One region of the Cellvibrio zantedeschiae genome, then DNA from elsewhere that is predicted to be linked to it. Evidence: predicted binding sites of a transcription regulator. Region 1 holds the regulator's gene; each other region holds the start of a gene.
The links. Region 1 encodes sigma-54, which starts transcription at its own class of promoters, with help from an activator protein. Its sites were predicted from a motif close to TGGCACANNNNTTGCNNT; they were not measured.
Positions count from the first base shown of each region.

Region 2: the regulator sigma-54 is predicted to act here: its motif matches at 4,943-4,960, upstream of cobA (uroporphyrinogen-III C-methyltransferase).
Region 3: the regulator sigma-54 is predicted to act here: its motif matches at 2,478-2,495, upstream of xdp1 (exosortase-dependent surface protein XDP1).

Region 1 covers NZ_BMYZ01000001.1:507,642-515,391, reverse strand. Annotated here, with positions in the region: gene IE104_RS02315 (KpsF/GutQ family sugar-phosphate isomerase) at 1-835, shown strand, start outside; gene IE104_RS02310 (KdsC family phosphatase) at 853-1,413, shown strand; gene lptC (LPS export ABC transporter periplasmic protein LptC) at 1,422-2,054, shown strand; gene lptA (lipopolysaccharide transport periplasmic protein LptA) at 2,044-2,562, shown strand; gene lptB (LPS export ABC transporter ATP-binding protein) at 2,566-3,291, shown strand; gene IE104_RS02290 (RNA polymerase factor sigma-54) at 3,478-5,124, shown strand; gene hpf (ribosome hibernation-promoting factor, HPF/YfiA family) at 5,194-5,484, shown strand; gene IE104_RS02280 (PTS sugar transporter subunit IIA) at 5,499-5,945, shown strand; gene rapZ (RNase adapter RapZ) at 6,005-6,874, shown strand; gene IE104_RS02270 (HPr family phosphocarrier protein) at 6,877-7,146, shown strand; gene yjgA (ribosome biogenesis factor YjgA) at 7,257-7,750, shown strand, end outside.
Region 2 covers NZ_BMYZ01000004.1:72,394-80,143, reverse strand. Annotated here, with positions in the region: gene IE104_RS19085 (hypothetical protein) at 1-282, opposite strand, end outside; gene cynS (cyanase) at 433-978, opposite strand; gene nirD (nitrite reductase small subunit NirD) at 1,059-1,391, opposite strand; gene nirB (nitrite reductase large subunit NirB) at 1,456-3,993, opposite strand; gene cobA (uroporphyrinogen-III C-methyltransferase) at 4,045-4,887, opposite strand; gene moaA (GTP 3',8-cyclase MoaA) at 5,478-6,488, shown strand; gene moaB (molybdenum cofactor biosynthesis protein B) at 6,616-7,128, shown strand; gene IE104_RS17060 (putative bifunctional diguanylate cyclase/phosphodiesterase) at 7,398-7,750, shown strand, end outside.
Region 3 covers NZ_BMYZ01000005.1:99,056-106,805, forward strand. Annotated here, with positions in the region: gene IE104_RS18655 (hydrogen peroxide-inducible genes activator) at 1-720, opposite strand, end outside; gene IE104_RS18660 (cation:proton antiporter) at 989-2,269, shown strand; gene xdp1 (exosortase-dependent surface protein XDP1) at 2,544-3,371, shown strand; gene aroE (shikimate dehydrogenase) at 3,427-4,257, opposite strand; gene hemF (oxygen-dependent coproporphyrinogen oxidase) at 4,348-5,262, opposite strand; gene tsaC (L-threonylcarbamoyladenylate synthase type 1 TsaC) at 5,362-5,931, opposite strand; gene IE104_RS18685 (Dabb family protein) at 6,167-6,574, shown strand; gene dprA (DNA-processing protein DprA) at 6,672-7,750, opposite strand, start outside.

The DNA.
Region 1 (7,750 bases):
TATCGTGACCGGAATGGGTAAATCCGGTCACATCGGCAAAAAAATTGCCGCCACCCTCGCCAGTACAGGTACACCTGCGTTCTTCGTTCATCCCGGCGAAGCCAGTCACGGCGACTTGGGGATGATTACCAAACAAGACATAGTGCTGGCAATTTCTTACTCCGGTACATCTAACGAAATCCTGACTCTTCTACCCTTGCTTAAACGCTCGGGAATCAAAATCATCAGCATGACCGGCAACCCAGGCTCCACATTAGCGGAAGTAGCTGAAGCACACCTGAACATAGCAGTTGAGACCGAGGCCTGTCCGTTAGATTTAGCACCGACGGCAAGTACTACCGCAACGCTAGTATTAGGCGATGCCCTGGCCATAGCCCTGCTGGAAGCGCGCGGCTTTACTGAGGAAGACTTCGCATTCTCCCATCCCGGCGGTGCACTTGGTCGTAAATTATTGTTACGCGTGGTGGACATCATGCACACAGGCGATAGAATCCCGCGTGTTCCGCCTACAGCGAGCTTGAGCCAGGCGCTGCTCACCATGACCGAAAAAGGTTTCGGCATGACAACCGTGGTAGATGACAAAAATCAGCTCTTGGGTATTTTTACCGACGGCGACTTGCGCAGAACAGTTGATAAGGGTATTAGTCTCACCGGCGTTAAGATCAGCGACCTAATGAACAGAACACCCAAAACCATCGGCATTAAAGCCCTGCCGGCTGAAGCCTTGAAAATGATGGAAGATTTAAAAATCACCGCGCTTGTGGTTAGCGATGAACAAGCCTGCCCCGTTGGTGTCTTACATATGCATGACCTGCTGCGCGCAGGCGTTGTTTAATTAACAAGGATTCACTTTTGAGTCATTCAAACTCACCGTCACAGTTTTTAGCCGCACCTGAACTAGAGGCTCGCGCCAAACGCATCAAACTACTCCTGTTGGATGTAGACGGCGTGTTAACCGATGGCTGTCTTTACTTCAGCAACCAGGGCGATGAATTCAAAACCTTCAGCACGCTCGACGGCCACGGCATAAAAATGCTGCAGAAAAGCGGTGTTAAAGTGGGCATTATCACTGGCCGCACCAGCAATCTAGTCGCCAAACGCGCAAGCGATTTGGGCATAAAAATTTTGGTGCAAGGCCGTGAAGACAAGTGGGATGCGCTGCAAGAAATTTTGGCCGAGCATCCACTCGACCTCGAAGAAATTGCATTTATGGGCGATGACTGGCCAGATTTGACAGTCATGTCCCGCGTTGGTTTGGCCTTAACCCCTGCTAACGGTCATTTCACAGTGGTCGAACGCTCCCACTGGCAAAGCCATGCACGTGGTGGTGAAGGTGCCGTGCGCGAAGCCTGCGATATGTTGATGAAAGCGCAAAATACGCTCGATCAGCTTTTAAAATCTTACTTGGCCTAACCCCCAGCATGTCCAAATTACACTTGCCAACAATCAACAGCGCCAATCTCGAGCGGATTAATCCCCTGCTTTTACCTTTGCCCTGGCTAGTTGTTATTGTGCTGGTAATCTTGTTTGCCACACTCCGATACTCGAGTAAGGAAAATTTGATCAACCAGCCGCAAGCCGATGTAAAAATATTCCCCCATTCCTACATTACCAATGTTGAAATGCGCCAGTATGACGGTGAAGGCAATATCCACTATCAAATGACGACACCTTTAATTCGCCGCTTCCAAGTGAAAGAAAACCCGAGCGACAAAGATTATTCCCTGTTTGAAACCCCGGTGTTTATGGTAGTTAACAATCCCCAAAAGCCCGGCTGGTTTATTACAGCGCAAGAAGGACGTTTGGATAACAACGACACCTGGTTCAGCCTTACTCAGGAGGTAGTGGCGCGACAAACCTCTGAAAAACAAGGTGAAACCACCATTACTACCAGTGATTTGCGCCTAAATATCCAAGACCAATTCGCGCAAACTGGCAAAGCTGTTACTATGCGCGCCGCTAAAAGCCAGATTACAGCGGTTGGAATGCGCGCAGACATGAAGCGCGAGCGGATTGAATTACTCTCTAACGTCAAGGGCACCTATGAACCCTAGCCTTACATCAAAAATCCTTCGCTGGACCCGCGTCGTGGCTTGCTTGCTGGCAATGAGTTCCGCAGGAGTTCAGGCCTTGCCCGATGATAAAAACCAGTCTTTGCGCATTTCTGCCGACAAACAAGAAATCGACCTTAAGCAAGGAGTTGTGATTTATAGCGGCGATGTGAAGCTAATCCAGGGCACGCTGGAAATTACTGCGCAAAAAATTCATGTTCGCAAGGACAAGGATCAGGAAGAAGAATCATTCACCGCTGAAGGCAGCCCTGCCCACTACCAGCAACAACCGGAAGCCGGTAAGCCCATTATTCACGCCGAGGCAGGCACGATTCATTACAACGTAAAAACCGAGCAATTGGTGTTGGATAAAAACGTATCTATTGAACAAAACGGTTCGGTTACCAAAGCAGGACACGTGGATTACGACATTAAGAGCCAAACGGCGAAGTTTTCCGGTACTGGCCGTGTCGAAACGGTAATTCCTGCAAAACCAGAGAAAAAAGAATAACCCATGGCCAGCCTCCACGCGCAACACCTTGCCAAGAGCTATAAAAAACGCAAAGTCGTTATCAATGTTTCAGTTTCCGTTAGCAGCGGCCAAATTGTTGGCCTGTTAGGACCTAACGGCGCCGGTAAAACTACCTGTTTTTATATGATTGCCGGCTTGGTGGAAGCCGACAATGGCCGCGTATTAATTGATGATTTGGATATCACCAACTTGCCTATTCACGGCCGCGCCCGTGCCGGTATTGGATACTTGCCACAAGAAGCGTCTATTTTCCGCAAGCTCAGCGTTGCCGATAACATCATGGCGATTCTTGAAACCCGCAAAGACCTTAACCGCAAGCAGCGCCTGGCGAAAATGGAATCCTTACTGCAAGAATTCCACATCACCCATATTCGCGACAGCCTCGGTATGTCGCTATCAGGTGGTGAACGTCGCCGCGTGGAAATTGCCCGTGCCTTGGCGACAGATCCAAAATTTATCCTGCTCGACGAACCTTTTGCGGGCGTTGACCCCATCTCGGTTGCCGACATCAAAGAAATTGTTCGCCACCTAAAAGATCGCGGCATTGGCGTGTTAATCACCGACCACAACGTGCGCGAAACCCTCGACATTTGCGAAACAGCATTCATTGTTAGCGAAGGTCATATCATTGCCAGCGGTAGCTCTTCCGTTATTCTCGCCAACGATAAAGTTCGTCAGGTTTACCTTGGCGAAGACTTCAAACTTTAAGCTTTTCGTCGTCCATTTCCTTGACAAATTAAAATCCTTAACCATTAGGCATAAAGATTGCTTTAAATATTTCCCTTTAGCGCCATTGAGTTATTGCCTAGTCGTCAAACCCTGACTAAACTCCATCTAACAGTGTTTAGTTTTTTGCTCGCCTCTTTCGCTAGCTAAGGGTTTTTCGTTCGAATAATGAAGCAATCTCTACAACTCAAGCTCGGTCAACAACTGACCATGACCCCGCAGTTGCAACAAGCGATTCGCCTGTTGCAATTATCGACCTTAGATCTCCAACAAGAAATTCAGGAAGCTCTTGATTCCAACCCCATGTTGGAAGTGGAAGATAGCTTTGATACTCCGTCATCATCCAATACCGAATTTGAAGACAGCGACTACGCTCGCACCCAGGAAATAGCAGCCACCAGCGATAGCGGTACCGACGATTTTAGCGAGAGCTATTCCGGTGAGATGACGTACAACGAATCCAGCAGCGAAAAGTTTGGCGATGAAAGCTTTGGCGAAACCAATTTTGGTGACAGCGATGGCTTCAGAGAAAGCGAAAGTTTTACTGACACCGATAACTACGCCGGCACAGATGATTACAGCGAAAGCGCAACCGAATGGAACGAAGCCATTCCTGCCGATTTACCCGTAGATACCAGTTGGGATGACGTATACCAAACCAGCCAATCCAGTGGATCTACCAATTACGAAAACGACGACAACGATTTTGAAAGTCGCCGCGCCGCTACTGATTCGCTGTACGACCACCTTATGTGGCAACTCAATCTCACGCCTATGTCTGATCGCGACCGCATAATTGCCATGGCAATTATTGATGCGGTTGAACCTAGCGGAATGCTATCAGTCACATTAGAAGACATTTTCAGTGGCCTGATCACCGAATGGGATGATTTGGAGCTGGATGAAGTGGAAGCGGTTCAGCACCGCATCCAACAGTTTGATCCTTGCGGCGCCTGCAGCCAAAACCTGGCCGAATGCTTGAGTGTGCAGCTGCAACAATTCGATGCTTCAACGCCCTTTTTGGCCGAAGCAAAACTCATTGCCAAACAATATTTACCACTACTGGCAAGCCGCGATTTCCGCCAGTTAATGCGCAGGACCAAACTTAAAGAGGATGAGCTTAGCCAAGCGGTAAGCTTGATTCAAAGCCTGAATCCACGCCCCGGCGACATGATTGCCAGCGGTGAAACAGAATATGTAGTGCCCGATGTTTTTGTGGAAAAACGTGAAGGCCGCTGGATGGTAGAGTTAAATCCGGAAATAGCGCCGCGTTTACGCATCAACTCTGATTATGCATCGCTGGTAAAACGTGCGGACTCCAGCAGTGACAATACATTCCTGAAAGACAATTTGCAGGAAGCGCGTTGGTTCTTGAAAAGTTTGCAAAGCCGTAACGAAACCCTGTTAAAAGTGGCCAGTTGTATCGTTGAAAAACAACGAGGCTTTTTGGAGTACGGCGCCGAAGCAATGAAGCCATTGGTACTGCATGATATTGCGGAAATTGTTGAGATGCATGAATCGACTATTTCGCGCGTGACTACGCAAAAATTTATGCACACACCGCAAGGTATTTTTGAACTGAAATATTTTTTCTCCAGCCATGTGAGCACAGATTCCGGTGGCGAATGTTCTTCCACAGCCATTCGCGCCCTGATCAAAAAGCTGGTGAGCGCGGAGAACCCTAAAAAACCACTAAGCGATAGCAAAATTACCGATCTACTCGGCGAACAAGGCATTCAGGTTGCACGCCGCACCATTGCTAAATATCGCGAGTCGCTCAACATTCCGCCATCGAATGAGCGCAAAACACTTTAACTGAAAATATTAAGCTGGAAATATTTTGTGAGTGCATTTGGCACTCATGTAACCACCGAGGATGTATCTATGCAAATAAATGTCAGTGGCCACCACGTAGAAGTTACCGAATCAATGAGAGATTACGTGATCAGCAAATTGGAGCGTTTAAGCAATCATCACGACCGCATCACTAATACTCACGTTATTCTTTCGGTTGATAAACTCGAACAAAAAGCGGAAGCCACTTTACACGTTAGCGGAAAAGATATTTTTGCCGATGCCACAGATCCCGATCTATATACAGCAATAGATTCCCTGGCCGACAAATTGGATCGCCAGCTAATTAAACATAAAGAAAAGATGCGCAGCCATCGCTAAAAGCTCGGACAACTATGCAAATTCAATCACTGTTAACACCCGAACGCGCTTGCAGTAGCCTTGAGGCCAGCAGCAAACGACGCGCATTGGAATTACTTGCAGAAGTTATTGCGCAAGATATTTCAACCATTGATGCCGATGATTTAGTGCGTCGGTTTCTTGCGCGCGAGCGTTTGGGGTCAACAGGCGTTGGGCACGGCATTGCAATCCCGCACTGCCGCATCAATAACAGCGCGGGTGCTATAGGTGCACTTATTACGCTAAAGCATCCCGTTGAATTCGATTCTATCGACAATGAACCTGTCGATATTTTATTTGCCATGCTGGTGCCAGAAGATTCACACGCAGAACATTTGAAAAATTTGGCCGCTCTGGCCGGTGCATTAACACGCAGTGAGTTTCGCCAGCGTTTACGTGCCGCCAGCGACAACAGCACACTTTACGAAGCAGCCATCAGCTGATTATTTTTAAGCTCCAGGTTTTTTGAACCAAATCGATTTGGTTCATATAGGGAAACATTATGCAGTTAGTGATTGTGAGCGGATTATCCGGCTCAGGCAAAAGTACCGCCCTACACGTGTTGGAAGACGTGGGGTACAACTGCATTGATAATTTACCTGTAAGCCTGTTGCCCGCACTGGTTGCACAAATCGAAATCCACAAAGACGACCAACATAAATTCGCGATTGGTATAGATGTTCGCAACGCCTGGAAAGACTTGCAAATATTCCCGCAAATGATCAGCACCCTGAAAGAGGCACACCTGCCCTTCACGGTGATTTTTTTGGACTCCCAATCGTCTGTATTGATCCAGCGCTTTAGCGAAACACGCCGCAAGCATCCGCTCAGCGACAAACACACCAATTTGGCTGAGGCGATTGCGAACGAACAGGAATTGCTGGAACCTATTCGCGATACCGCGGATCAAATTATTGATACCAGCCATTTGACCCTGCATGAACTGCGCGATTTGGTGAAAGAGCGCGTAGTCGGCCGCAGCCAGTCCAGCATGGCGATATTGTTTGAATCTTTTGGCTTTAAACATGGCATCCCGGTAAATGCAGATCTCGTCTTTGACGCGCGCTGCCTGCCGAATCCTCACTGGAAACCCAATCTTCGCCCCTTGACGGGTAAAGATAAGGACGTGATTGAGTTTTTGGAAGCAGAAGACGCCGTGAATGAGATGTATCAGGACATAGAAGACTTTATGAGCCGCTGGCTGCCACGTTATCAAGCCAACAACCGCAGCTACATTACCGTTGCGGTGGGCTGTACCGGCGGACAACACCGCTCTGTGTACTTGAGCGAACGGCTCAAAGCGCATTTTAATGAACAATTTGGCGATGTGCAGGTGCGTCATCGCGATATAAACAAACACAAGAAAAATTAACTATGTTAACGGAAACCATTCCTATTATTAACAAACGCGGCCTGCACGCTCGTGCTGCTGCCAAGTTTGCTACTTTAGCGGCCCAGTTTGGCTGCCGTAGCCAAGCTCGCACAAACGGTAGCTGGGTAGATGCAAAAAGCGTTATGTCCCTGATGCTATTGGCCGCAACCCAGGGTACCAACCTTGAAGTGTCAACCGAAGGTGATGACGAAACCCAGGCAATGGACGCTATTAGAGCCTTAATTAACAACCGCTTTGAGGAAGATGAATAGAATTTGCTGCCAAACAAAGGTTGTTATTTGCAGCTGGTTCACCTACCCTGTGCGCCCTTTTTGATCAGCATCTGCAAGCAACACCGGTAACACTCCGTTTAGGCAATCCTATGGTTTACAAATACGACGACATCAACCCCGACGACTACATCAAGAGCAAATCGCAGGTAAAACGCGAAATGACTGCTCTACAGAAGTTGGGCGAGCAGCTTATCGAAATGAACGATAAGCAATTGGCCACCATTCCCGCTGAAGAAAAACTTTTAGATGCCATTCTCGAGGCGCGTAAAATGCCGCATCGCGAAGCGCGTCGTCGTCACTTGCAATTCATTGGTCGCGTAATGCGTGAAACCAATCATGAAGAAATTCAAGCTGCTGTTGATAAGTTGCAAGCACGCAGTGATCAATACGTACATCGCCAACACCAAATAGAACGCTTCCGCGATTTATTAATTGAAGGCGATAAACAAATTTTCCAAACATTGGTTACTAACTGCCCCGGCATTGATGTGCAGCATTTGAAACAATTAGTACGCAGCGCGCAAAAAGAACGCGACGAAAACCTCCCACCTAAAAGCTCTCGCAAATTGTTCGCTTTTATTCG
Region 2 (7,750 bases), on a different contig from region 1:
CGCCTCCACCGCAATACTGCTGGAAACTGAAGAACTGCTAAGGCTACTTGAACTGCTACTACTCGAACTAGTAGCAGGCTCAGAAGAGCTGCTCGAAGAACTGGAAGCCACTGAACTGCTAGTCGCTGCCATTGAAGATGTGGGGTACTGGTTATCACCACCCGTATTGTTATTACCTCCACCTCCACCACCGCCGCAGCTACTTAAAGCGACAAATGAAAACACGATTGCAGGAAACGCGGACCAAAGACCCTTAGCTGAAAAACCAAAAGAAAAAAACATATCCAAACCCTCCACGGTTATTTTGCGAAGGGACTTACGGATTACTTTAATGGATAGTTGCAGGCCAGCTAAAAAATATTTTAATTTTTAAATCTATGTCGCTAATTTAAACAGGCAACAAATAAAAGAGGCGCATTATGCGCCTCTTTTTCAATATTGTTTGTAAGGTAAAAACTTTCCTGACAACACCACATTTACACGATCACCTTTTGGGTCTGGCTCACGCACTATAGCCATACTGAAATCAATGGCGCTCATAATGCCATCGCCGAATTCTTCGTGAATCAATTCCTTAATGGTTGCGCCATAGACACTCACAATTTCATACCAGCGATAGATAAGTGGGTCTGTTGGAACAGCTGTCGGCAGTGAACCTTTGTAGGGAACAACCTGCAACCATTTTTGTTCTTCCGTTGAAAGCTCAAAAATATCGCCAATAATAGCGGCTTGGGCTTCACTAAATGTCATCTGCCCCAAACACCCCGCCGTAACCCACTCCTTACTCAAGCCCACTTTTTGGGCGACGTCGCACCATTTAATGCCTTTGGATACTTTAGTAGCGATAATTTTTTCTGTAATGTCGTTGCGATTCATAGCGCCCCCGCGATGGATGATAGATGAACGGAAATTAAATAAATCCAAATCAACACGAGCAATTAATACGCCAGAGTTTTTTGCGGCAATAAAAAAGGGCAACCCAAAGGGTTGCCCATAAAACGACTCATGAAGCAGTCGAAGAAGAGGGGAACAGCAGAACAAATCTGCCGCGAAAAAACTTACGCTTGAACTTGCACTACACCGTTTTCTACTTTTACCGGATAAACGGTTACTGAGTATTCCGGTTTTTCCAGGCATTCACCGGTGCGCAAGTTGTAGTGTTCTTTGTACAAAGGTGATGCAACTACAATTGCTTCACCGATTGAACCAAGAATACCGCGTGACAAAACATTAGCTTCGCCAATTGGATCGTAATTAGAGATTGCAAATACTTCGCCCAAACGACGAGATTTAAAAATAGCAACTTGTTGACCTTTAACTTTGGCGCATACACCAGTGTCAGCAAACAAATCAGATTCGTTACAAATATTTACCCAGGTTTTTTCGCTCATGATTTTTCTCACATAATCTTTTCGATGTTAAGCTGGGCACGCATGCCCAACCTAGCCGCAATATTTAGTCAACTAACTCAACCAGATCAATTTTATTGGCACGCTCATCTTTAAACGCTGGACGAATTTGCTCGCGCTCCAACACATAAGCCAAATTGTCATCGCGGTCATCTGAGTTGATGAAGTGCTTGAAGCGTTTTTGCAATTCAGGATTTTCCACAGTGGTTTTCCACTCACATTGGAATTGATCGATATTTTCTTGCAGTTGTTGCTCCAGCTCAGCCGCTAACCCAAGCTTGTCGTCGATGATAACTTTCTTCAGGTAAGGCAAACCGCCTTCCATATTTTCCAGCCATACCGAAGTACGTTGCAGACGATCACCAGTACGGATGTAGAACATCATTACACGGTCGATATATTTGATCAGGGTTTCATCGTCCAAACCTGTTGCAAATAAATCAGCGTGGCGTGGACGCATACCGCCGTTACCGCACACATACAAATTCCAACCGCTTTCAGTGGCGATTACACCAAAGTCTTTACCTTGAGCTTCCGCACATTCACGGGTACAACCTGACACACCAAATTTAATTTTGTGCGGTGCGCGAATGCCTTTGTAGCGCTCTTCCAATCGAATCGCCATGCCCACAGAATCGAGCACACCATAACGGCACCAAGTAGAACCTACACACGACTTAACAGTACGCAAAGATTTACCGTAGGCTTGGCCCGTTTCAAAACCGGCTTCCACTAAAACTTTCCAAATAGCTGGCAATTGATGCAATTGCGCGCCGAACAAATCTATACGTTGACCACCAGTGATTTTGGTATAGAGCTTGTAATCTTTGGCTACTTGACCGAGAACAATTAATTTCTCAGGAGTAATTTCACCACCGGCTACACGTGGCACGATCGAGTAGGTGCCGTCTTTTTGCATATTGCCAAGGAAAATATCGTTGGTGTCTTGCAAGCCAATGTGTTTCTTGTCGAGAACATATTCGTTCCAGAAAGACGCGAGGATTGAACCCACCGCCGGCTTACAAATATCGCAACCCAAACCTTTACCGTGACCATCCAACAATTCGTCGAAGGTTTTGATTTTTTTGATGCGAACAATGTCGGCCAACTCTTTACGTGAGTGTGGGAAGTGTTCGCAAATATGGTTGCTCACTTCTACACCGAGTTTCACCAACTCGGCATCCATAATTTGCTTAACCAGTGCAGTACAACCACCGCAAGAAGTTGATGCTTTAGTGATGGCTTTGATTTCGCCCATGGTGTTTGCGCCGTTTTGCACTGCGCAGCAAATTGCACCTTTGCTCACGTCCATACAGGAACAAATTTGCGCAGTTTCTGGCAGAGCGTCTACACCCATACCGTGGCTTGCACCATCAACAGAAGGCAGAATCAAACCGTTTGGATCTTCCGGTAAATCCATTCCGTTTACGCACATTTGTTGCAGAGTACCGTAGGCTTCTACATCGCCTACTAATACCGCGCCCAATAATTTTGTGTTGTCTGCAGAAACAATAATGCGTTTGTAAACTTCTTCTACATCGTTGCTGTAGGTGTAGCTCAATGAACCTGGGGTATTGCCGTGTGCGTCGCCAACAGAAGCTACATCCACACCCAACAATTTCAATTTTGTACTCATATCGGCGCCGGTGAATTGCTCATTGCCGCCAGTGATGTGCGACACAGCAACTTTCGCCATGTGATAACCCGGTGCAACCAAACCGTAAATACGATTATTCCAAAGCGCAGATTCACCGATTGAGTAAACATCTGGCACAGAGGTTACGCAGTTGTTATCAACAACGATACCGCCGCGGTCACCAACTTGAATACCGCACTTGCGTGCGAGTTCATCTTGCGGGCGAATACCGGCAGAGAACAAAATCATATCGGTTTCTAAATGGCTGCCATCAGCAAAGTTCATGCGGTAGCGTGCTTCGGTACCTGCAACAATTTCAGTAGTTGCTTTTTGTGTATGAACTTTTACACCGATTGCTTCAATTTTACGGCGCAATAATTTACCGCCGCCTTCATCTAATTGAACTGCCATCAAACGCGGAGCAAATTCAACCACGTGAGTTTCAAGGCCAGCCGCTTTCAATGCAGCTGCCGCTTCCAAGCCTAACAAACCACCACCAACAACTACACCTACTTTGCTTACTGCAGATGAAGCGGTAATGGCTTCCAAATCTTCGATAGTGCGATATACCAAGCAGTGCTCGCCATTGTTACCGGGAATTGGTGGAACAAATGGGAATGAACCTGTAGCGAGAATTAATTTGTCGTAGCCTTCGCGACGACCAGAAGCAGTGATCACTTCTTTGTTTTCAAGATCGAGATCAACTACTTTATCTTTCAAAATAAATTCAACGGATTTTTCGTTGTAATAATCTTCGCTGGTCAGCATCAAATCTTCAGCAGTTGAACCAGAAAAATATTTTGATAACTGAACGCGGTCGTATGCCAAACGTGGCTCTTCCGAGAAAGTAATGACCTGATAATTTGCAGCATCAGCGTGGTTCACCAAATTGTCGATGAACTTGTGACCCACCATGCCGTTACCGACTACAACAATACGCTTCTTCATAATTGCCTCACGTTTTTTAACGCTTTTTGGTTTAACTAAAAATAAATTTGATTAAGCTGATAGCTGAGCTTCTTTAATCCAGGCTTCAACTTGTAACTGTTCTTTCATGTTCACAACTTTGCCAACGATAATCAGCGCTGGTGATTTCACTTTCTCACGCAACACCGCAACCGGGAAATTTGCCAAATCAGTAATAATGTCGCGTTGGTCTTTGCGGCAACCGTTTTCGATAATCGCTACCGGAGTATCTGCCGCCACCCCGCCTGCTAATAAGTTGTCAGAAATATCGCCAGCGCGAGTCAGACCCATGTAAAACACCAGGGTGTGATTTAATTGCGCGAGCGCATTCCAATTTACGTCGAGAGTTTTTTCGGCATGACCAGTTACAAAAGTGCAACCTTGTGCAATGCCGCGGTGAGTCAGAGGGATATCCGCATATGTGCTGCAACCCGATGCAGAGGTAATACCTGGAACTACTTCCGCCTCAACACCTGCTTTGCGCAGCTCTAGCAACTCCTCACCGCCGCGACCAAATACAAAAGGATCGCCACCTTTAATGCGGCACACGTTCAAACCCAATTGCGCTTGATTAACGAGCAATTGGTTTAAATCTTCTTGGGGAATACTGTGGTTGTTTTTAACTTTGCCGACGTAGAGCGCAGGCGTATCTTTGGGAAAGAGTGCGCAGATTTCTTCGCTGACTAATTGATCGTAAAAAATGATGTCGGCAGAGTTAATTGCACGCAGTGCTTTTACGGTTAACAAATCTGCATCGCCTGGGCCGGCGCCAACCAACCACACTTTGCCCGTACGCGCTGAGCGTGGCTTGTGCAAATCATTCACACGACCGTTGATAGGCGTGGATGTTTTGGTATTTGTGACGGTATGTTTCATAGTGGCACCTTTCAGGTTTACCTGGATTAATTCTCCAGGTTTGCATGAAAGGGATTGTGCAAGCGCAGTGCCAATGTAAAAAAATGCGTAAAGCTAAAAATAAAACCCTTTTATTTCATAGGTTTAATCAACGAGCCTCGCAAGTATGCAGGCTCTTCCCTATTCAAATCAGGAAGAACAAAGAAGAGCGCGTGATTTTTATTGGTGCATGCGCGCGCCATAAGAAAGCAAAAATATATCTTTTGATTTTTTCGTTATGCACACATATAAAACAAAGTAATGGTGCACAGTGATCCATAAAAATGCATTTTTAATTTTTTGATGTAAAAAATCTCAACCGGCCATATTCGCTAACCATCTTTAACCAAGCTTCACCCTAATTGATTTGCAAATTTCGGGTTGGATATGCCAAATTCACCGTTTTGGAGCATGAAATTTAGTATCCAGGCTGGATGCTTGGCTTGATAAGTGCTCAAGAACCTCAAGCCCAGACTATTAGATCGAAAATAGAAATAGTTTATTGCTCAGGTGTAACTTGAGTGGCTCCCGATAGCGCTATAAAGTAAGCAATCACCCATACGAATATTGCCATGCACTCCATACCATCTATATCACCCGCCCTCGTCGATAGTTTTGGCCGCGCCATTACTTACGTGCGCCTGTCGGTGACAGATAGATGCGACTTACGCTGCATTTACTGCATGGCGGAAGACATGACTTTCTTGCCGAGAACAGAAGTACTTTCTATAGAAGAGTTGGCGTTATTGGGAAAAACGCTGTGTGACCTGGGCGTCACCAAGTTGCGAATTACCGGTGGTGAGCCCTTGATTCGCGGCGGAATTATCGAATTAATGCAAAACCTGGGGCAAATCCCGCAACTTAAGGAACTCTGCCTTACCACCAATGGCACCCACCTCGCCAAGCACGCCCAAGCATTAAAAGATGCAGGCGTAGATCGCATCAATATCAGCTTGGATACCCTCAGCCCGGAACGCTTCAGGCAGCTAACCCGTTTTGGTGATATCAACCAAGTATTTGAAGGCATAAAGGCGGCGCAGCGGGCGGGCTTCCAACACATTAAACTCAATTGCGTTGCCCTCAAGCACTACAACGCCGATGAAGCGACCGAGCTGGTGCGATTTGCGTTAAACGAGGGGCTTGATATCAGTTTTATCGAGGAAATGCCGCTAGGCAAGGTAGATGGGCATGGTCGAGCAGCGGAGTTTGTAAGCAGTGCGGAGCTGCGGGTACAAATTGCGCAACACATTCTTTTGAAGCCCAGCTCAACAACGACCGGCGGGCCATCGCGATACTGGCAGGCCGAAGGTTTCGGGTCACGGGTTGGCTTTATCTCGCCCCACTCCGAGAATTTTTGCAGCAGCTGCAACCGCGTCCGCATTACCGCAACCGGCAAGCTAATCCTCTGCCTGGGACAAGAAAACAGCGCCGATTTGCGCAGCGCCATGCGCTCCAGCCCTACCCCGGAGCTGACCTTGCGCGAAACCCTACTAAAGGCGATTGTGCATAAACCCGAAAAACATGATTTTGATTTAGCAGATGAGCCGCAAATATTGCGATTTATGAGTGTGACGGGGGGGTAAAGCCTAACAGCATTTGTTAAACAGGGAGTCGTCATCCTCGCGTAGCGGGGATGACGACTCCCTACTAAACCGCCAACTTTTTTAAACGCTGAGAGAAAGCGTCGTCATTAATTATCACAGGATTTCCATGTCATCCCAAAAAGAATTTGAACCGCTGAATATTTGCATCCTCACCGTATCCGACACCCGCTCGCTGGAGACAGATACCTCAGGCCAAAAGCTGCAAGATTTATTAACGGCTGCCGGCCACACATTGCACGACCGTAATTTAGTGATTGATGATATTTATCAAATTCGCGCCGTTGTTTCACAATGGATTGCAGATAAGCAGGCACAAGTTGTTTTGATTACTGGCGGAACCGGCTTTGCAGGTCGCGATAGCACCACTGAAGCAGTTACACCTTTGTTTGATAAAACGGTGGTGGGCTTTGGTGAATTGTTTCGCCAGGTTTCGTACGACGAAATTGGAACCTCTACCATTCAATCGCGCGCAACCGCAGGCCTTGCAAACCGCACGCTAATTTTTTGCCTACCGGGATCGACTGGTGCTTGCGTTACTGCGTGGGAAAAAATTATTGCCGAACAATTAGACAGCCGCCATAAGCCGTGTAATTTTGTAGGCCAATTACGAATTCAATAAAATCTTCCCATTAAACTTGTGCGCATTTATGTGGTGCACAAGTTTATTTTTATGCGCGCTATTGCAGCCGCGCAATTTACTCAATAATTTTTCAATCCTCCTTTATTTACTTTTGGGTCGCCTTTTTGTGCCATTAAGTGGCATTTTCATTTAGAAATGTCATCGATTACAAAATTATCGTGGTAAATATGACTATTTGATGGTTTTGGCAAAGTCTTTGCTATTTACATTTGCCGCGTATGAAATTTACGCTTGAAAAAGACATTGCTATGAACGATTTTCTCTTGGGAAAGGCTACAGTCCCAGCTTTATTGGCAGCCATGGACGCGCTCACACTTGAGCAAGACTTCCAAATATTTTTTAAAAAAGCAGCCACATCGGTGTGTAAATTATTGAACGCCGACGGCGCAGCTTTAATTTTATTGGATGAGCGGCGCGAATTTTTTGAATACCATTTATTCGAAGGCGCGCAAGAAGAACGACTCAACCCGTTCAAAGGCATGCGCTTTCCTGCAAATGAAGGTATAGCCGGGCGCGCGCTTAAATTAAAAAGCAGCATTTATGTACGCGACTATTCGCAAGACATGGATGCAATGCCAGATCTCATTAAAGGTGGATTGGC
Region 3 (7,750 bases), on a different contig from region 1:
CGACGACGGTAAAATACTAACGCCTAAACCAAGCGCGATCATGTGGCGCAACGTATCCAGACTACTGCATTCAATGCTGTTGTTTTGCGCCGCTGGATAAACCGCCAACATTTGTGTGCGCAGGCATTGTTTATCGCTTAGCAGCAAAAAAGTTTGATCTTCAAGATCATTCAATCCGATGGATTTTTTGGCCGCTAATGGATGGTTGAGCGGCATCACTAATTGCAAAGGCTCGCTGTAAACTTCCTGGCTGACAATATCTGCTTCGGTAAAAGGCTGGGAGATTAAGATGGCATCCAGCTCGCCAGTGCGCAGTTTTTCGCGCAAGTCGCTGTTGTAGCCTTCATAGCAAGTTAACGAGAGTTGGTTTGCGATCAACCGCAATGAGGGAATCAGCTGGGGCAGGAGCGAGGGGCCGAGAGTAAAAATTGCGCCCAATTTCAACTCGCCAGACAACTGATCTTTATCGGCCGCGGCCAGAGCGGTAATCGCATCAGCCTGACTTATCACGCGCTGGGCTTGGGCAATAATCTGTTCTCCCATTTGGGTTGCCCGAATACCGGATTTACTGCGCTCAAACAGCAGCACCCCCAAATTATCTTCCAGCTTGCGCACCGCCATACTCAAAGCTGATTGGCTGATATTGCATAGCTCGGCCGCACGACCAAAATGTTGGGTTTGCGCAAGGGTTACCAGGTAGCGAAGTTCAATCAGGGTCATAAGGTTCTGCTAAATACGAAATTTCTATTTACAGGATGGCCGGAAAGCCGCAGCCAGTCTACTCCCGAATGATCAATAGGTAAAATTGATTAGGTTTGAATTGAGGTGTTTTCTGTCATTCCTGTACAAATGGCGACTCTCCTTTGATCCGGCATTCCATGGACGGAATGCTCGCTTCTCCTACCAGAGATAGAAATGGAGAAATTCAGGAGTGCACGTGCAAGACCAAGTAAAAACACACATTAAAAAATAATAAGTCGGTGATCTTATGACAAATGCTCAACTTTCAGTCCATTTTTTCCTCCAGATGCTTGTCATCCTGGCTACCTGCCGTGGAGTTGGCTGGCTCGGTAAAAAATTCCTTAACCAACCCCAAGTCGTCGGCGAGATGATTGCGGGTGTACTGCTTGGCCCAACCCTGTTTGGCCTGCTCGCTCCGGAATGGCAAAAGGCCCTTTTCCCAAAAGAATCTATCAGCGTACTTTACGTATGTGCCCAGGTAGGTGTAGGTCTTTACATGTTCATTGTGGGCTTAGGCTTCCGCAAGGATCACTTTAAAGCCAACGCCGGCGCTGCCGCCGCTGTGTCTATTTCGGGTATGGCTGCTCCATTCGTTGTAGCAATCATGATCACACCTTGGTTGATGACTATTCCAGGCCTTTTCTCTGATAAAGCTACCCAGTTCAACGCCACCTTATTTATGGGTGCAGCGATTGCAATTACTGCGTTCCCCATGTTGGCACGTATTATTCACGAGCGTGGTTTAACCAACTCCAAGCTTGGCACCTTGTCGCTTTCAGCAGGCGCTATTGATGATGCTGGTGCCTGGTGTGTATTGGCCATCGTATTAGCCAGCTTCGGTGCCGGTGCTTCTTTAGCCATCACAACCATTGTTGGCGGCGTGATTTTCGCCAGCGTGGTATTGCTACTTGGCCCACGTCTGTTCGCTCCATTGGGTCGTATCGTTGAGCGCGAAGGTAAAATCACCCCCAACGTATTGGGCATTACTTTGATGGCATTTATGTTGTCTGCCTTTGTTGCGGATGGTATTGGCTTGCACGCTGTATTCGGTGGCTTCTTGCTCGGTACCGTAATGCCACGCGGCAAGTTTGTTGAAGAATTGAAAAAGCAAATCGAGCCATTCGCTGTGGTTATCCTTTTACCAACCTTCTTCACCTTCTCTGGCCTCAACACCTCTTTGACCATGATCAATAACGTTGAATTGGTGTTGATCGCGCTCGCAGTATTGGCTGGCTCTATTATCGCTAAAGGCGGCGCTTGCTACGCAGCAGCTCGTTTGTGCGGCCAGGACAATCGTACCGCTCTGGGCATTGGCGCTTTGATGAACTCACGCGGCTTGATGGAATTGATCATCATCAACATTGGCTTGCAAAAAGGCGTAATTGGCACTGGCCTCTTCTCTATGCTGGTATTGATGGCAATTGTCACTACCTTGATGGCATCACCTCTGTTTGAATATGTTTACGGCAAAAAGGCTCGCGAAACAGGTGAGCTGGATGCACTAGACCCCAGTGCAGCAAACGCCTAGTAATCCCGCTGTTCCAAGAACAGCTTCTGGACAACCCCCAGAAAACTTTAGCCGCCTTTAAGGCGGCTTTTTTATGGGCACAATTTATGACCATCCTGTCACGCCTATCTTCATCTCGGCACCTAAATGTCGATTTTCTTTACAAAAATATTTCAGCCCCACTAATTTTGTGACCAGCATCACACTAAAATCAAGGGATTACGCGCCTTGGTATAGCTTTTGCTCACTTCTTAGTCAGTTGTTTTCAATGCCATTTAATATCGGGATTAACCAAATGCCATCCATAAAAAACCTCGCTCTCGTTGTCATTGCCAGCCTGTTTGCTGCCGAAACCTTTGCTGCTCCTATTAGCATCACCCTTACCAGCCCAACCTCAAGAACGGGGGTGGACTCAGATTCTGCTTATGCAATGAGTTATAACTATGTTAAGCCCGAAGTAAGCTTAAATTTGACCGGTTGGACTTATGGTGTAACAGAAACAGTAGTGAACGACACTTGTAAAACCTGGAAACCAAAAACCAAAACTACGCCCAAGACCTGTATTGCCTGGAATACTAAAACCACAAAAACCCCAGACAACAAAGCTAAACAAGTGCTGGTTGGCAATTTCGGTTCAAGTAATGGGATTGGCGTTGAGAAGGCTAGCACTCCAAACCATGCAATGGACAACGAAGGCGGTTACTTCGATATGGTAATGCTGTCTTTCAGCAGCTTAGTGACCTTGAACAGCATTGACTTAGGTTGGATTTCGAACGATAGCGATGTTTCTATCCTGGCCTTCAATGGTACTCCGGGCCAGTTATCACCTGCGGGCAAAAGCTGGGAAAGCCTGTTAGGCAATGGCTGGCAATCAGCTGGCAACTATTACAATGTAGGTAGCAGCCCTAAAACCGTTAACCCATTAAACATTACGTCTCAATATTGGTTAATTGGTGCTTACAATCCTTTACTGGATAGCATCACTAAAGACACCAATACCGATTATTTTAAGCTGCAAGGCATTAAAGTGACCAAAGTGGTAAAAGTACCTGAGCCAAGTGCATTGGTATTGTTAGGTCTTGGTTTATTGAGCCTGGTGGCTGTACGTCGCCGCAAAATCTAATCAATCCGGTTAGTAAAAAGGGCGCTTTGAATTATCAAAGCGCCCTTTTTTATGTTTACTTTTTTTCGCTCAGTTGTCGTCGCAGCGCTGTGATAACCGGTACGACCTCCGGGCGAATATGTCGCCACAGATAAAAAGCTTCTGCTGCCTGACCAACCAGCATGCCCAAACCATCGGCGATTTTTGCCGCGCCATTTTCCAATGCCCATTTCAAAAACACGGTTGGCTCGGCACCGTACATCAAGTCATAGCAATAAGCATTGGGGTTTAACAAATCCGCAGGTAGGGGCGGTAGGTCTCCGCTCAAGCTTGTTGATGTACCGTTAATAATCAAATCGAATTTTTCGCCTGCCAGCTGCTCGAAACTGCTCGCTTTCACATCGCCCAAATCATGAAATTCTGCAACCAGTTCTTCGGCTTTGGAGAGGGTACGATTCGCAATCACTACCTGGATTGGGTGCTCCGCTAACAGCGGCTGTAAAATTCCGCGCACCGCTCCGCCAGCGCCCAAAATCAACACACGCTTACCTTGAATCTCCCAGTCAAGGTTGTGCATGTCGTGCACCATACCTATGCCGTCGGTGTTATCGCCCAGGATTTTGCCATCGGTTTGTAGCGCCAGAACATTAACCGCACCGGCTCGCTGCGCGCGTGGCGTTAACTCCTGCGCAAAACCAAATGCTTCCACTTTAAAAGGAATGGTGACATTCAAACCTTTGCCGCCCTGCGCAAAAAATGCCTGGACGGTTTTTACAAATTCATCCTCAGCCACCAGCTGTTTCGCATAATGCAAATCCTGCCCCGTTTGCTCGGCAAACTGGCGATGAATAGCGGGGGATTTGCTGTGGTTGATGGGGTTGCCAAATACAGCGTATTGATCGGTCATAGGAATCCAAAATATCGATGCAGCACAAGCAGTCACCCCTTTTAAGGGATGACAGGATTAGCCAATAAGCATGCTGCTTTTATCGGGAATTTATTTCAACCAGTCGCGCTGCGGCAAAAATTTTTCGTAAAGTTCGGCCTCAGCGCTGCCGGGTTGGGGATTATAGTCATATTCCCAGCGGACTAAAGGGGGAAGGGACATAAGAATGGATTCTGTGCGGCCACCGGTCTGCAAACCGAACAAAGTGCCCCGGTCGTACACCAGGTTAAATTCTACATAACGACCGCGACGATAGAGTTGGAATTGGCGTTCACGCTCGCCAAAAGGTGTATTTTTCCGGGCAGCAAGAATTGGCTGGTAGGCGGGAACATAGCTATCACCTACAGCGCGCAAAAAAGCAAAGCTCTTATCAAACCCTTGCTCATTGAGATCATCAAAAAACAAGCCGCCCACACCGCGCGCCTCATTGCGATGCTTGAGGTGAAAATATTCATCGCACCATTTTTTGTAGCGCGGGTAAACATCCTCGCCAAATGGATCGCAGGCGTTTTTAGCGGTTTGATGCCAATGCACCACATCAGCTTCGCTGCCGTAATAGGGAGTTAAATCATAGCCGCCACCAAACCACCACACCGGCTCAGCACCTTCTTTTTCGGCGATAAAGAACCGCACGTTAGCGTGGCTGGTAGGCACATAAGGGTTATTCGGATGGATTACCAGCGAAACGCCCATGGCCTCGAACGCGCGGCCAGCCAATTCAGGGCGATGGGCCGTGGCGGATGCGGGCATTTGCGTGCCGTGAACATGAGAGAAGTTAACACCACCTTTTTCGATCACAGTTCCGTTTGCCAAAACCCGTGTGCGACCACCGCCACCCTCAGCGCGAACCCAGGAATCCTCCACAAAACCAGCTCCACCGTCCTCCGCAGCAAGTGCGTTGCAGATGCGGTCTTGTAAATCTAATAGATAGGCTTTAACGGCTGATTTATCAGGGGCATTATTCATAGGAAGTTTTAACTCTGAGGCGGATTCTGAACGCCATTCTACTGGGCACGACTAGAAAGCGCTAAGCCCGGAATTTGATGTATATCATCCAGCCTGTAATTAACCAGCGCGTACTACTTCGCCGGTCATCAGATCGCGAATTTCGGAAGGATTTGCGCGCTTACCAACGGCACCCGAGGTAATTGCATCCAGCTCATCGCCAAAGTATCGGTGAACATCAAAACCTGTACGCGCAGGAGGGCGACCCTGGGTATTGCAAGAAGTAGATACTATAGGTGCTCCGAAAGCGCGGCTAAGGCCGGCAGCCACCGGGTGATCCGTCACACGCAGGGCAACGCCAGTGTAATCGCCAGTTATCCACTTGGGCGCAATACCGTTATTAGGTACCAGCCAAGTCACGGGACCGGGCCAGGTTTTTTTGATACGTTGCCGCTGAATATCGTTCAAATGATAGATAAAAGGTTCGAACTGGCTGATATCTGCCGCCAACAGGATTAAACCTTTATTAACAGGACGCTGTTTCATGTCCAATAACGCCATAACCGCGTCTTCATTGAAAGGGTTACAACCCAAACCCCAAACCGCTTCCGTCGGATAGGCGACAACGCCGCCCTGCCACATTTGTTTAGCCGCATATTGAACACGGGGATTTAACGACCAATTCATCATAAAAAGCGCCTTAAAAGTAGATGTTGGCAATCTACCGAAATAAGGGCCGCAAGGGAACCTGGGAACACGGCTTTCGCCAAGATTCAGCGTCCGGCGTTTACGAAATTCAAACTCAATATCTTTAAGGCTCAAAGCAAACCATACAAATACTTGGGTAATATTGCGTAAAAATGGTTGTGCTTACTGTGAATCAGCGTAATTTTCAAAATCCTAACTATTAATACCCGGAGCAATAATGACTACTACTCGCCGTAAATTCCTTACCGCCGGTGCTGTTACCGGTGCCGCACTTGCATCAGCAGGCACTTTGGCTGCGGCTCCCAACACCGCGCCTAAACTCTTGCACCATGTTTTTTTCTGGCTCAAGAACCCCAACTCCGCCGCCGACCGCGCCAAATTAATTGCCGGTGTTAAATCCCTTGCAGCTATTGAAACTGTACGCAGCATCCATGTGGGTGTTCCGGCATCGACGGAAAAACGCGATGTGGTCGATAACTCTTACCATGTATCTGAATTGCTAGGTTTTGATGATGTAGCGGGTCAGGATGCCTATCAAGTGCATCCGCTGCATAAAAAGTTTGTCGATGAACATCAACATTTGTGGAGCAAAGTGGTGGTGTATGACGCGATGAAAGTGGATTAAGGGCTCGCTGGATTTTTACTACTTGTAAAAAATCGCGTTAGAAAACCCCGCTGCGGCGTTCCGGAGCGGGGTTATAAGCGTGCTAGATATAAATCACTCATACCCGCTGATAACCAGCACCTATTTGTTGCACGAACCCCTTGATCTCCAAGCCAATTAACTGGCCCGCAATTGAACCCACCGCAATGCCGGTACGCTCCACCAAATCATCGATATTGACCGGGTCATAGCCCATAGCGCGGATAATTTGTTGCTCCGCCGGTGATAACAAATCGAGCGACTTTTCGTCCAATTCGGTTTTTTTAGCCGCCTTTTGTTTCAATTTGTGCAAGTTTTCCAATTGATAACCGAGCATACCCTGCAGCTGATCAACAATATCCTGGCCTGTTTCCACCAAAGTTGCGCCCTGGCGAATCAGTTGATGGCAGCCCCTCGCCAAAGGATTGTGAATAGAACCCGGAATCGCAAATACCTCACGATTTTGTTGCAAGGCGGCTTGAGCGGTAATGAGCGAACCGCTTTGGACTGCTGCTTCTACCACCAAAACACCCCAACTCAGGCCGCTGATAATACGGTTGCGCTGGGGAAAATTGGCGGCTTTGGAACCGCTGCCCAAGGGTAACTCGCTTACCAATGCACCACCTGTCTCCACAATCTCTTGTGCCAATCTGCGGTGGCGTGACGGGTAAATCAGATCCAAACCAGTACCCATTACCGCTATGGTCTTCCCACCGCCGGCTAAGGCTCCCTGATGGGCAGCTGCATCCACCCCCAAGGCCAAGCCGCTGGTAATTACAAAACCATTGGCCGCGAGGAACTCCGCAAAACGCTGGGCATTTTCACCCCCGCCCGCGCTGGGATTACGGCTACCGACAATGGCAATTTGTGGAAGGCTGAGCAAATGAATATCACCACGCACAAATAGCAATGGCGGCACCTTGGGAATCTGGCTTAATAACTCTGGATAGGAGGCATCACTAATCGATACCAAGTGTACGTCGGGCTGCAGATCCAGCCATTCCAAATCGAGCAGCGCTTTTTGGCCAACAGCTGAGTTATCGGCATGGGATTGGAATTCCCGCACAGCCGATAAAGACTCTTCATCCAGCAAGGATTGCAAACGATTGATTGGCGCACTTAAAGCGGCTTCTGGAGAACCAAAATGCTTGATAAGCC